Regions from separate parts of the Brevibacillus sp. 7WMA2 genome, predicted to be linked through region 1. Evidence: predicted binding sites of a transcription regulator. Region 1 holds the regulator's gene; each other region holds the start of a gene.
The links. The regulator Rex, encoded in region 1, represses fermentation and respiration genes when NADH is low (regulators of the CRP and FNR family bind a similar motif). The targets are predictions, from matches to a motif close to TTGTGAAATATTTCACAA.
Positions count from the first base shown of each region.

Region 1 (5,039 bases):
TATTAATTGGTGATATTGATAAGGAGAATGGTGTATTGCCATCATTTGAGGTTGCAATTATTGATGAAGCGCATCAGCTTGATGAAGTAGCAAGTCAACATTTTGGGACACAGCTCTCCAGCGTAGAATTGTTTCAATTGGTAGAGCAGCTTGGAACAGAAGGAGAAAAGCAAATGCTACTCCTGTTAGCCAATGAGTTGAAAATGTGGCAACCAGCTGAAAAGGCAAGAATAGAACAGCACCTACAACAAATAAGGATTGAGCAGCAAATGCTAAAAGAGGCTGTTACGAACTGGCTACAACTCTTTTATCATTGGGGTTCTGAACGGGGTATGGATACAGGGGAATCTCAAAGAGCTACACTTCGATATAAAACAGAAGACTTTAAGAAAAAATATAAGAAGCTTGCAAAATCCAGCGATCTCATTTTACAAAAGTTAGGGAATGTAGCCAAGGAAATTGAACAACTGTTACGTATTCTGCCATCTTCTAATGGGGAAGCTCCGTACTCCTTACAGCGGTTGCAAACGGATGCAGCTGGTTTAGTAGAAGAAATCAGTCAAGTGGCTGTAAAGCTTCATTTTTTGTTAGTAGAAGAGCAGGATGAGTATGTAAGCTGGATGGAAATAGAAACAAGAACATCCCGCAAACAACTCTTTTTCTTTAAAACGCCACTAGATATAGCTGATACCTTGCGTACAACTTTACTGGAGCCAAAACGCAGTATTATTATGACCTCAGCGACACTGACAGTGAAGAATAGGTTTACTTACTTTATGGAGCGAATGGGTTTTGCTAATCTTCCAGAAGAACGGGTCGAAACACTCTCACTCCCATCGCCCTTTGACTATGCGCTGCAAGGACTCATCCTGATTCCCTCCGATTTCCCTTCTGTAAACAAGGAAGGAGAACAGCGTTTTGTAGAAGCCGTAATTGCTGGCTGCGTTGATGCTGTTCGAGCAAGTGAGGGGCGGACAATGATTTTATTTACCTCATATAGCATGCTTAGAACTGTTTATGAAGGAATGAAAAGCTTACTCGAAGGTGAAGAGTTTGAACTATTAGGCCATGGAGTAGATTCAAGTAATAGAAGCAAGTTGGTACGTCGCTTTCAAACCGGGACAAAAACAGTGCTTCTGGGTACGAATAGCTTCTGGGAGGGTGTAGATATACCTGGAAATGTACTGAGCTGTCTGATCATTGTTCGTCTCCCTTTTCAACCGCCCAACCAACCACTTTTAGAAGGACGTTCGGAGCGGCTGAAGGCCGAGAAAAAGAATCCTTTTATGACGCTTTCTTTGCCCCATGCAGTTATTCGTTTTAAGCAGGGAGTGGGTCGATTAATACGTCAACAGACAGACAGCGGTGTTGTAATTGTATTTGATACACGCATCATTGAATCTAAATATGGTCGTATGTTTTTGCAATCTTTGCCGCCTTATCAGGTAGAGACTGGTCCATGGACTACATTACGTGAGCGAATAGCTCCTTTTTTACAATAAAATCAGTCCCTTAGGAAAAACAAATCTAAAATGATTGTATGAATTTTACCCAAGCCATAAAGTAGGAGGGAAGCAGATCCATGACTACAAAACGACATAACCTATGTCTAGTTATTTGTATAGGCATGATGATCTTTGCATTATCCCAAACCGTTGAAGCAAGCCGCCCCATTGCGATAGCACATCAGCAACAGCATATTGAGGACCCCGATGCTGTTGAACAGGAGGAAGATTTTGTGGGGCTTACCACTACTTTTTTCTCTTTACCAGAAGGAGAAAGTACGCTCATTCGCTTCCCTTCTGGTAAAACGATGCTAATTGATACAGGGAGCGAAAAAGATACGGAAAAATTGGTTTCCTTACTACTTGAGCGCCATGTTACAAAAGTGGATTACCTGTTATTGACAAACGATTTACCTACTCATATTGGCGGCTATGATAAGCTTGCGGAGAAAATTCAATTTGATAAGATTTACATGCCAAAATTGACAGCCTTCGTAATTCACAGTAATATCCATATATCTAGGGAAAAGCAAGTTGTGTATGTAAAGGAAAAGGATCAATTACTGGATGGGAAAGATGTGGTGATCACATTTTTACATCCCAGCGAGAACCTGTTTTTATCACCACAGGATAATTCGCTTGTGTTTAGTCTGACCCAAGGAGAGCTCCAGTTTTTATTCACCAGTGCCATCAATGAAAAAGCAGAGGAGCGTTTGTTTGCGAAATACCCTTCTTTACTGCCGGCTGAAATCTTAAAGGTTGCGGCACAAGGCAGCAATCAGGCTTCTATTCAATCCTTCTTAACTAAGGTTGATCCCCAGATTGCTGTTGTGCAGACCGGTATTGTTCGTGAGCAATGGAAAGACTCCATGCGTGAGGTGGTGGAGCGTTTGGAGGAATCATGGGCAGATACGTATGTGACTAGCCGGGATGGGTCAATTACCATTCTCTCTAACGGACAAGATTATAAGGTTTTAAAGGCAGTCAAGACCTCTACACGTGATAGACAACGAAGTTAGGAGTGCAATTTATGGGGAAAGTACCAAAAATTTCTGAAGCGGTCGTTCGCCGTCTGCCGATCTATTTGCGATATTTAACAAATCTACAGGAACTACAGGTAAAAACGGTGTCTTCCCAACAGATGGGCAAAACAATGGATATTAATCCAGCCCAAATTCGAAAGGACCTGTCTGCATTTGGTGACTTTGGCAAAAAAGGCATTGGCTATGACGTAGATTACTTGATTGAAAAGATTCGTCATATCTTGAAATTGGACCAAGTGATCCATGTAGCGTTGGTGGGGGCCGGTAATCTAGGTCAAGCGATTTCCAATTACAATGTGTATTTAAAAGATAACATGAAAATTGTTTCCATTTTTGATGCCGACCCGCAAAAAATAGGTAAGGATTTAGGTGGATTGGTCATTGAACCGATTGATAAAATGGAAGATATCATCAAGGAAAAACAAATTCGGATGGCGATAATTACGACGCCAGCCTCCGCCGCACAGGAAGTGGCAAATAAACTGATCGAAGCTGGAATAGAAGCGATCCTCAATTTTGCCCCAACAACCATTCGCACCGAAAAAGAAGTAAAAATTGATCATAACGATTTGACTTCCAGCTTGCAAAGCTTAGCGTATTATTTAAACTAAGTAATGACTAACAGATAAAGGGAGAGTGTCTACGTTGATGAAAATCATTACCAACGCAACCGTAATTACTGTTAATGAACAAAATGAGGTTATTTATAATGGAGCAGTTGGCTTTGATGGGGGAAAAATTACATATGTAGGTAAAACGCCAGAAGATTTATCAGCATATGACGAGATCATTGATGGAACGAATAAATATCTAATGCCAGGATTTATTAATACACATGGTCACGTAGGCATGTCTCTACTGCGCGGATTTGCGGATGACCTACCTTTAAAACAGTGGCTGGAAGATAAAATGTGGCCAATGGAAGGTCAATTTACAGCGGAGCATGTGAAATGGGGTACAGCTATTTCCATTATCGAGATGATTCGTACCGGTACAACTACCTTTGTAGATATGTATGATCATATGGATACAGTAGCACAGGAAGTGGAAGCATCCGGGATGCGCGGTGTACTATGCCGTGGGGTAATTGGTTTCTGCTCAGAAGAAGAACGCCAGCAGAAATTACAAGAAGCTGCATCTTTCGCATCACGTTGGAACGGAGCAGCCAACGGTCGTATCCATACCATGATGTCGCCGCATGCACCTTATACGTGCTCTCCTGAGTACATCCAGCAAATCCTTGAGAAGGCTATCGAGTTAAACGTACCATTACATATCCATATGTCTGAATCAAAAGCAGAAGTAGAACAAAACGTTCAGGATTACGGTGTACGCCCTGTTGCTCACTTAGAAAATCTAGGTGTATTTAATCACCCTACACTAGTTGCCCATGCAGTGCATTTAACGGATGAAGAAATTGATACATTGGCTAAATATAATGTTAAAGTAGCTCATAATCCAATTAGTAACTTAAAATTGGCAAGTGGTGTAGCAAGAGTGCCTGAGATGCTTGCGAAAGGTGTTTGTGTAAGTTTGGCAACTGACAGCTCAGCAAGTAACAACAACTTAAATCTATTTGAAGAGCTAAAATTAGCGGCTATCCTGCATAAGGGTGTTTCCTATGATCCAGAAGTGGTTCCGGCAGAAGAAGCGCTTCGTATGGCTACACGTTATGCGGCAGATGCTGTGTTCCAAAAAGACAGCTTAGGCTCATTAGAAGTAGGGAAAAAAGCAGATATGATTATGCTAAATGCTGCTCAAGCACATTTCCAACCGGCAAATGATCCGATTTCCCATGTTGTTTATGCAGCAAATGGCTATGATGTAACAGATACAATTGTTGATGGGCATTTCTTAATGAAAGATAAAGAGTTAATCACAATGGATGAACAAAAAGCAATCGCTGAAGTGAATCGTGTGTTTGCGCTTTTAAAGCAATAAACTCATAAAAGTCACCTCTTCATATGACAAAGGCTCCTGCCAAGTGGTTGATACGGCAGGAGACAGTGTAGTGTAGGTGTGTAGGCAGAGAAAAAATTTAATCCGTCCGTTGCATCTCTGTTTGCCATAAATCTGTAAGTGAGGAGTGACGAACAGAGAGCGTAGCGGTAGGTGGCAAGGTACGCAGCGGTGAGGACAGACCTACCCAGGATTCGTACAAATCGTGTTGTTCCCAACCCTGTTTTGGTAGGACAAGGCTCCTGTCGGTTTGATTCACACGCTCACCTCCTTGTGGTGTACTGATAGTATGGCTCCTTCTCATGACTCTATAATTAGTAAGTTTTCCACGTGGTTCTAAAACCTTCTTGTATCTCATAATTGTTAGGAGATACGCAAGGGAGGGGTTACCCATGTACGTGAAGCAACGGTATCTTTGGCTGTTGGTGCCAATATTAGCATGCTTATTTGGTTTGGGTGTATTATTGGGACAAGCAACAGACAAGCTATCTGTAGCACAAAACAGGACGAAGGAGCTACATGACAAAAGTAG
Region 1 covers NZ_CP048799.1:608,983-614,021, forward strand. The annotation lists gene dinG (ATP-dependent DNA helicase DinG) at 1-1,502, shown strand, start outside; gene GOP56_RS02650 (ComEC/Rec2 family competence protein) at 1,583-2,524, shown strand; gene GOP56_RS02655 (redox-sensing transcriptional repressor Rex) at 2,536-3,159, shown strand; gene GOP56_RS02660 (amidohydrolase) at 3,197-4,489, shown strand; gene GOP56_RS02665 (hypothetical protein) at 4,587-4,766, opposite strand; gene GOP56_RS02670 (hypothetical protein) at 4,900-5,039, shown strand, end outside.

Region 2 (5,039 bases), 1.1 Mb from region 1:
CATATTAATCGAAACAATATTATCTATCACCTGTAATGGATAGGTTTTGACCTGGCCTGTGTCAGGCGCTTGAACCTGACCGCTTTCTAAGCAAATCTTCCAATCATAGAGAGGATCGTAGACATATTTGCCAGAAACGATCCCTTCTGATAAAGGTCCTCCTCGATACGGACTTTTATCTTCAAGCGCATACATACTCCCCTCCGATAATCGAAAGACGCAGACTTGCTCCTCTCCGATCTGTACCACTCTCCCCAGTTGAACAGGGAACTCTTCCACTCGTCCAATCGTTATTGTTTTAGTGAAATCTCCCATGCTGTTTTCCCCCTTTTTTCATGACATTGGTCCATTATCATTTCTGTACTATGACAGGCTTTCCACCTTAATTGGTTCAAACAACTTTGTTCTGGTTTCTTGATCCTGTAATACTTTTTGCCACGGGTCTTGGACTTGGGCAAGAGCTAATTCGATACGAGCAAATAGCTGCTGACGGTTCTCTACATCCTCGACCACATTTTGATGGATCATTTCTAATCCCATTCGCTCGACCCATTCAGAAGTACGTTCTAAATACTTGCCTGTTTCACGATAGTATTGGATGACTGCTCCGCAAATCTCAATTAATTCTTCATCGTTTTTTACTTTGCACAATAAATCAGCGACACGTGCTTTAATACCGCCATTACCGCCAACATAGATTTCCCATCCGCCATCGTTACCGACAATCCCGATATCCTTTGTGCAGGACTCGGCACAGTTACGCGGACAACCGTTTACCGCCATTTTAAATTTAGCTGGCATATCGAGACGCTCGAATTTTTTCTCCAACGCAATACCCATCCCAATCGAATCAACAGTCCCAAATCGACAGAAACGAGAACCAACGCAGGTTTTCACTGTGCGCAAGGCTTTGGCATAGGCATAACCAGACGGCATATCAAGCTCTGCCCAGACTTTTGGTAGGTCCTCCTTCTGTACACCCACTAGGTCGATTCGCTGTCCACCTGTCATTTTGACCATTTTCACATCATATTTCACAGCAACATCAGCAATCTTTTTCAAATCCTCCGCTGTCGTTACTCCGCCGTACATACGTGGTACTACCGTATAGGTACCGTCTTTATTAATGTTAGCGTTCAAACGTTCATTTACAAAGCGAGAAGCTTTTTCGTCCTGATACCTTGTCGGATGAATCATCCCTAAGTAATAGTTCAATGCAGGACGGCATTTGGAGCAGCCTTCTGGGTTTTTCCATGCTAATACATACATTACTTCTTTAATCGTAGTAAGACCCATCTCTTGTATCTGAGCTACGATTTCATCACGGCTTAACGTAGTACATCCACAAATCCCCTGTTTATTCGCATTGATATCAAAATGATCTCCTAGCACATACTGCAACACTTGTTCCACCATTGGCTTACATCCCCCGCAGGACCGTGCTGCACCTGTGCAGGCTTTTATTTCATCTACCGTTGAGCAGCCTTGTTCCTTTATCGCTGTCACAATACTGCCTTTTGTGACACCGTTACAGCCGCAGATGATCTCTTCATCAGACATCTCAGCTACTAAAGCTGCTTGATTTCCTCCACCACAACAAGCTCCTCCGCCCATTATGGAAGCGTACACCTCGTCCGTCATTTCTGTCTGGGTGTTGACCAGCTTTTGTAAGCGAGCAGACTCACTAACATCGCCGAATAGGATTCCTCCGACAATTTTGTTGTCTCGAATCAGAATCTTCTTATAGATTTTCTTCCAATCATCCTGCATACGTACGATGGTCATATCCGCTTGATCCTGAAATTCGCCTGCTGAAAATACGTCAACTCCAGAAATTTTTAATTTAGTAGATACAACAGAGCCTTCATAGCCCTTCGTCTCTATATCACATAAATGCTTGGCTAATATAGCACCCTGTTCAAATAAAGGAGCTACCAAACCGTAGCAAAGTCCGCGATGCTGGGTACATTCCCCAACCGCATACACATCTGGTGCAGATGTTTGTAGCAGGTCATTTACAACAATCCCTCGTGCTGCCTCCATATTACTTGCTTTGGCCACGCTGGTATTCGGTACGATTCCCACTGCCATTACAACAAAATCGACCTCCAATACGCTTCCATCTGCAAAACGCAGTCCCGTGACACGCTCATCCCCAAGTAGCTCTACCGTTTGTTTTTCCATTGCAAATCGGATTCCCTGACGCTCTAGTTCTTCTTTGAGCATGTTTGCTGCTATGTCATCCAGTTGCCGTTCCATCAAAACATTGCCTAAATGCACGACCGTTGCTTCCATCCCCAAATGAACCAAGCCCTTAGCTGCTTCCAAGCCCAACAGACCGCCACCAATCACGGCAGCTTTTTTACAGGTCTTAGCAGCTTCCATCATCTGATTGCAATCCTGAATGTCTCTAAAGCCAATTACTCCTTGTTTGTCCGCACCAGGTATAGGTAAAACAAATGGTTGAGAGCCAGTAGCGATAATAGCTTTATCGTAAGAAAATACCGATCCATTATCCGTGTACACTTTTTTCGCTTCGATATCAATATGAGTCACTGCTGTACCTGTTTGTAGATCAATCTGATTATCTTTATACCAGCTATGGTCATTTAACACGATGTCATCAATCGTTTTACTGCCTTCCAGCACATACGAAAGCATAATGCGATTGTAGTTGGGATGCGGTTCGTTTCCTATGATTGTGATATGATACATCTCTTTGTTGTGCTTTAAGATTTGTTCAATAACATTGACGCCAGCCATACCATTTCCAATTAATACGAGACGTTGCTGCTTCATAGACAATCCTCCCAAAATCTTCTATAATTGTTTGTGAAATAATGCACAAAAGGAACTCTACGTGATTCTACATTCGTTGCATAATCTATTTTTACTTCATGTAAAGCACTGATATACCAAGGATTTTACTGCTTCTTTTATCTGTGTACAGACCGAGTATAGTATAGAAAAAGACCAGCAGATGTGTGGAAAATCACAGGTAAAATGACAATTTGTCTAGCGAATTATATAAAGCCGATCGTCCCAGATAAAGACGGTCGGCTTTCCTCTATAACAAGATGTTCAATTCCTTTAAAGCATGGCTAATACCGCCCTCATCTACGTGCTTCGTCACGTAGTTTGCGTGTGGAAATACGTCAGGATGCGCATTCCCCATCGCTACTCCCATTCCTACAAATTGAATCATCTCTATGTCATTCTTGCCATCACCAAAGGCTATCGCTTCTGATCGATCTACTGTAAGGTGCTGTAGCAAAGCTTCAATGCCTTTTGCCTTAGAGCCATCCTTTGGCATCACATCCAAGGACACATCATGCCAACGGAAAAAGCGCACGTTTTGAAGCGTATCGTCTTGCTCGTAGACCCCTTCTTCCCCTTCAGCACAATGAAGCCAGCATTGGTAAATCGGCTTGTTGCGGAATACCTCTGCATCCATGCCGGGTGGGTCAAATAGAATAGAAGAAACAGCACGATTCACCATCTCATTTCCCTCATGTGTCGCATAAAAGGAGTCGTCACTCAAGTACACAAGTGCATGATTACGTGCCATCACAAGCTGGTACAGTTTCTCAATACTATGAACATCAATAGGAGTAGAATAGACCACTTCCCCTTTGTGCTCTACATAAGCGCCATTAAAGCACACCAGTGTCTCAATTCCTAAATCCTCTGCGAGCTTTCGAACATGAAACGGTGAACGCCCCGTAGCAATAACCGTATGAATCCCGCTATCCCGAAGCTGACGGAGTGCTTTTCGAGTATCCTCTGGAATCTGCTTCTGCTCATTTAACAACGTGCCATCCATATCAAAAAAGATAACCTTATAGGGCATGCGCTTCTCTCCTTTTTTCTGACTTATTGTTCATTATAAACGAAATATTCCTACTACATAAGTGAGGTTCTTTGCATGAACCCTTGGCAAGCTGTCATGTTTCTCCCTATTTGTAACATATAGTCTACAGATGGGGTGATCTAGATGGCTATTCGCATGAGACGCCGGCGCATTCGGACGTCAAAAAAGAAAATTTTTTTTATTGCCTTCATTGTCTTTCTTGCAATCATCATCCAGAGTATCGTCTTTCTAGAGCAAAAAATTAAACCTACTTTATTAGTGATCGCCAAGCAGAAATCTGAACAAATTGCCAAAGAGGCCATCGCAGACGCGGTGACCAAAAAGATCGCTCAAATTGATATGAATACAGCCGAAGTTCTAGACATTGAGAAGGATAGCGATAATAAAATACGCGCTATTAATTTTAATTTTCAAGGATATTCAAAAATCATGGGGGAAGCCAATCAACGCATTAAAAACAGATTAAAAGAGTTTGAAAGTGAAAAAATTGAAGCTCGCGTACCTCTTGGATTAGCCTCAGGAAGCTCCTTCTTGTCCGATACGGGGCCTAAATTACCGATCACCTTCAGCCCTGTTGGTTCTGCAAAAACATGGCTTGACCCTAAGCTATCCGAAGCTGGGATTAACATGGTTATGGTAACGATCTATCTGCAAGTAGAAGTTCGCTTACAAGTGATCATACCTTTTGCAACTGATCAAACCATTGTCACAACCTCCATTCCCATTACCAACTCTCTTGTCGTGGGAGAAGTGCCAGACTATCTGTACAACAATCCGCTAGGCAAGCCAGAGGTTCCTAGAATGCAGGTCGAGCCACCAGCTAAATAATACAGAAGGAATCCTCCTTTATTGGGAGGATTCTTTTACTTGCAGGACGATATCTCGCCATTTTGTAGCATGCGTTAGCACCAGCTTTGGTAAGATACATGTATCATTTGCTACCTCTGTGACCAGCCGTTCCATTTCCACTACGGCCAAATCGCGCTCCCACTCACTAATCGTGTTGTTTTGGAACGCTTCCTCCAGTTCATCCTCATCCAAAACTTCAGTACTCCCAGAAGGCATCATCGCTAAATCTAGATACAGATCATCATACCAAGGAACAGCATTTTCCCCTATAGCATGCCTAAGAACAATATCAAAATAGAAGTAGACTACCTTACCAGTC
Region 2 covers NZ_CP048799.1:4,893,592-4,898,630, reverse strand. The annotation lists gene nirD (nitrite reductase small subunit NirD) at 1-315, opposite strand, end outside; gene nirB (nitrite reductase large subunit NirB) at 364-2,799, opposite strand; gene GOP56_RS21120 (Cof-type HAD-IIB family hydrolase) at 3,068-3,850, opposite strand; gene yunB (sporulation protein YunB) at 3,995-4,699, shown strand; gene GOP56_RS21110 (DUF402 domain-containing protein) at 4,718-5,039, opposite strand, start outside.
Region 2: nirB (nitrite reductase large subunit NirB) is a predicted target of Rex. The motif match lies at 2,831-2,848, and genes of this name have one in related genera.

Region 3 (5,039 bases), 1.8 Mb from region 1:
TGTGGATGTTACGCAATTATTACAAGGGTGGTATGCACAAAGTACCGAGGTAGCCAAGCAATCGGTAACGGACGCCCTAAAAACGGAGACACAAGTACAAAAGGAGCGCTTGAAGGCAGAAATCCAAAGAAAACTTCTAGAATCGGCTGAAGATTTAAAGCAATTCACTTTGGAAGAGAAAGCGAAACGTCTTACATCTTTAGCAGATTATGCAGGTGACCTCATCGATAACTTAGATATCTCAAACGAAAAGGATAGACGGCAAGTAGAAAGAAAAATGGATGCTATTTTAAGTAGTGCGCAGCAGGCAATGAGGGACTTGGCTGACAGCTATGAGGCCCCTTCCTTGGAGTTTGTTCCAACAAAACCGACTCCATCGCAACCGCCTGTACAGGGAGGAGCGCCGGTTCCAACGCCAGAAGTGCCGCCAGCACCAAATCCGAGCAAGCCACAACCAGAGCCAAACTCGGGTGAGCCGCAACAGCCGGCGCCAAAGCCAAACCCGAGTGAGCCGCAACAGCCGGAGCCAGCTCCAAAACCAAGCGAGCCACAACAGCCGGAGCCAGCACCAAAGCCAAGCGAGCCGCAACAGCCGGAGCCAGCTCCAAAACCAAGCGAGCCACAACAGCCGGAGCCAGCACCAAAGCCAAGCGAGCCGCAACAGCCGGAGCCAGCTCCAAAACCAAGCGAGCCACAACAACCGGAGCCAGCACCAAAGCCAAGCGAGCCGCAACAACCGGAGCCAGCACCTGAACAGCATCAGGAAATGCCCCAAGTTTCTGTAACAGACGAGAAGCCAATCTCATCTGTAGAGAGGCCTGATCCAATAGAGAGCCAGGAACGCCCAGCAGATATTCCAGACCCAGCAAACGCAGAAAAGGAATCACTCCCGACACCATGATCTATTCAAAATGAGGAAACCACAACTTTATAGGAAAAAGGTGTTAAGGATGGAAATGATAAAACTAAAAACAAAAGAAAAAGATGCCGCACCTAACCAACCTAAAAAATCATTCCAAGCTGAGCTTTTCAGTTGGCTACGTTTTTTCCTGATATTAGCAGTCTGTTACTTTCTGATGATAAATAGTATTGGTCTAACAAGGGTGGTTGGCCATTCAATGGACCCTACCATGCAGGATGGAAGTATTGTACTGTTAAATAAAGTCCCTACCCATTTTACAAAGCCAGCCTTTGGTGATGTTGTAGTTATTCACGAGGAAGCGAAGGGATATGAAATCATCAAAAGAATCATTGGCTTGCCTGGTGATACGGTGAAAATTGAAAAAGGAGTCGTCTATGTAAATAATAGTCCGCTCCCAGAACTATATACGCAAGGTGTATCAGACGATATGGCTCCCCTAACAATTCTTCAGGATCACATGTTTGTATTAGGAGATAATCGAACATTGGGTGAAAGTATGGATAGCCGCGATCCTAGTATTGGCCAAATCCCTATTACAGACATTAAGGGATATGTTTCCTTATCGCTGTTCCCTTTTTATCGAGTAGCTAAGCCTTTAGAAGTCTAAAAGAATATGACAAAATCCAGCCTGAGACGTAGGCTGGATTTTTGTTTTCTTGAAACATATTCGTAGCGAAAGGTAGCTATACTAAGGAGGGCTAGTCCTTTCCTTACCCTGACACAATAGATGTTCACTTGTTAAAAATCCCGCTTGCAGGACCCTATTTTTTTATAAATAGGATATGGGCAATCGACGGAAATCAAGCATTATTTATTGATTTTTAGAAAAGAACACTAGTGCTAGACATAATTTATTCACAAATAAATACTAGCTACAAATTCGACAAAAATTCGCCCTGCATTGTTCACAACATAACGATAGTTTTTAACATAAAAGTTGAATATGTGTGATAAAATTCACACTGAAAGCGAACGATTTATGGTATGAGGGGGGAGTATGATTGGAACTGGATAGCACTATGCTGGCTCGAATACTAACATCCGTGACATTGGGGTTTCATATTATTTTTGCTTCAATGGGTGTCGGTATTCCTTTGGTTATCTCTATTGCCGAGTTTATTGGGATTCGAAAAAAAGACAAAGCTTATCTATTAATGGCACGGCGTTGGACACGAGGTTTTACTGTGACAGTAGCAGTTGGGGTCGTGACAGGAACCTGTATTGGTCTACAATTAAGTCTCTTGTGGCCGTCATTTATGAAATTGGCGGGAGAAGTAATAGCGTTACCGCTGTTTTTAGAAACGTTTATGTTCTTCTTTGAAGCAATTTTCTTAGGCATTTATATTTATACATGGGACCGATTTAAAAATCCGTATCTTCACTGGTTGATCTCTATCCCAGTGATAATTGGTTCCACAGGTTCTGCTTTCTTTATTATGACAGTGAATGCTTTTATGAATACGCCACAGGGCTTTACCCTCGTAGATGGAGTTTTACGTGATATTCAACCGATGGTAGCGATGTTTAATCCGGCTACTCCTTCAAAAGTGGGGCATATGGTTTTTGCTTCGTATGCCACTAGTGCGTATGTGATGGCTGCAATCGCTGCCCTAAGCATTTTGAAGGGGAAAACACATTCCTATCACAAAAAGGCACTTAACCTGTCGCTGACGCTTGCGTTTATCTTTTCGATGGGAACGGCTGTGTGGGGAGATATTGCTGGTAAGTTCCTAGCAGAGTATCAGCCTGTGAAGCTAGCAGCAGCGGAGTGGCATTTTGAAACCACTGACAAGGCCGAATTTGTTTTTGGTGGTATTTTGGATAAAGAAAAGCAAGAGGTTAAATATGCGATTAAGGTGCCCTATGCTCTTAGCATTTTAGCAACGAACTCTCCAAATGGCGTAGTAGTAGGGTTAAATGACATTCCTCGCGATGAATGGCCTCCACTGTTTATTCATTATTTGTTTGACAGCATGGCAGCTATAGGCGGATATATGGCATTGGTTCCAGTGCTTTACTTCTTAATTGTCAAGGTAAGGAAGCGGATGCCCCCTAAATGGATTCTGTGGGCTTCTGCTCTTGGGGCTCCACTTGGATTTTTAGCAATTGAATTTGGCTGGATGTTTGCGGAGATTGGTAGACAACCTTGGATATTAAATGGTTATTTACGAACGATGCATGCAGCGACAACGGCAAATAATGTTGGAGAAATGCTGATTCTTTTCTGCCTGCTGTACGCCTTCCTGGGAACGGTGTGCGCCCTTGTTCTTAAACGGATGTTTAAAGATAAACCAGTCGAATTGGAACTGGAAAAATAAGACGGGGAGGTAGAAATACATGACGCTTGCATTGCTTGGGATCACCATTCTGTGGATTTTCCTGTATGGTTATCTGATCGTTGCTTCCATTGACTTTGGAGCGGGATTCTTTGCTTACTATTCTAGACGCCGCAAGAAGGACCACATCGTAAACGGAATTATTCAGCGCTATCTGTCCCCTGTCTGGGAAGTTACAAATGTGTTTCTGATCTTCTTTATTGTAGGGATTGTCGGATTCTTCCCGGACACGGCTTACTATTACGGCACAGCGTTGCTAATTCCCGGTAGTTTAGCTTTAGTGCTGTTGTCTTTACGCGGTTCTTTCTATGCTTTTGCGCATTACGGGGCTAGGGATAGTACCGTTTATTATGGAATTTATGGAATTACGGGTCTGTTGCTTCCTGCTGCTTTATCTACCGTTCTGGTAGCATCGGAGGGTGGATTTATTGTAGAAGAGGGCAGGAAAATTCATCTATTAATGGGCAAAATGCTGGCAACTCCTTATACTTATGCGGTTATATTTCTTGCTTTAGTCAGCGTATTATTTATTAGCGCAACCTTTTTGACCTTTTATGCTAATAAAGCAGGAGATAAGGATGCGACCAAGATGTTACACTCCTATGCAATGATCTGGTCCCTTCCAACTATTATTGCCAGCTTGCTTGTGTTTTGGACCATTCAAATGCATAATCCAGAGCATTATGCCAAAATGGTGGAAAACGGATGGTTTTTCGTTGTTTCTTTTGTTTCGTTTCTGATAGCGACCTTTTTATTGTATAAACGACGTGCGTATGGATGGGCGTTTATTGCGGTCATGCTACAATTTTTCTTTGCTTTCTTTGGATATGGCAAAGCGCATTTACCTTACTTGTTGTATCCCTACATCACAATTAACGATAGTATTAACAGTCCAGAGATGGGGAAGGCGCTAGTCGTTGGGTTCATAGCCGGGCTATGTTTATTAGTTCCTTCGCTCATTTTGTTGATGAGGCTCTTCTTATTTGATGCTAAATACGTCAAAGGTGATAAGAAAAACTAGTAATTTGTTAACAATTTTTGACAAGAGAAGTACTCCAGCAGTTTGGGGCTGCTTCTCTTTTTTTTCTGTAGGAGACATATGATATATTTGAATTATCGTAAAATGAGGAGGATATTATTAATGAATAATTTCGTAAGGGAAGTTACACCTGAAGAGGTGTTGACGAAATTAAAGGAGGAGGCTGCTATTCAAATTATTGATGTGCGAGAGCCAGAAGAGTGGGTGGCAGGTCACATTGAAGAAGCGATCCTAATTCCCTTAAATGATGTTCCAGCATCTCTGGACCGATTTGATACTTCCAAAGAAATCATCATGGTATGCCGCAGTGGAGCAAGAAGCTACCATGCTTGCGAGTTTTTAAAGCATAATGGAATTGAAGCAGTCAATATGGAGGGCGGCATGCTCGCTTGGCCAGGAGAGATTGCTCGCTAAAGTAAAGTGGGGGAGTAACATGCCGAAACAACAGATAAAATGGTTGGGCTGGCTAGGAGCAATGTTTCTGTTACTCGTCGTAACCGGTTGTGGTGGCAGTGATAAGAAGGAAGGGACCATCGAATTACAAGCCACCCAAGATGGTTATCAGGCGAAGCTGGAAATAAAGCCGGGAATAGCTGGAGTTAATACGTATACAGTCACGATTACCAATGACAAAGCACAGACAACTGCAGGGCAAGGAGCTGTGTTGCATTTTGAAATGCCTAACATGGATACGCATGGTAAAAGTGAAAAGGAGCTAAAGAAGCAAAAGGAAGCAAACTGG
Region 3 covers NZ_CP048799.1:4,192,640-4,197,678, forward strand. The annotation lists gene GOP56_RS17925 (hypothetical protein) at 1-901, shown strand, start outside; gene lepB (signal peptidase I) at 951-1,529, shown strand; gene GOP56_RS17935 (cytochrome ubiquinol oxidase subunit I) at 1,924-3,240, shown strand; gene GOP56_RS17940 (cytochrome d ubiquinol oxidase subunit II) at 3,260-4,279, shown strand; gene GOP56_RS17945 (rhodanese-like domain-containing protein) at 4,400-4,711, shown strand; gene GOP56_RS17950 (hypothetical protein) at 4,731-5,039, shown strand, end outside.
Region 3: GOP56_RS17935 (cytochrome ubiquinol oxidase subunit I) is a predicted target of Rex. The motif match lies at 1,868-1,885, and genes of this name have one in related genera.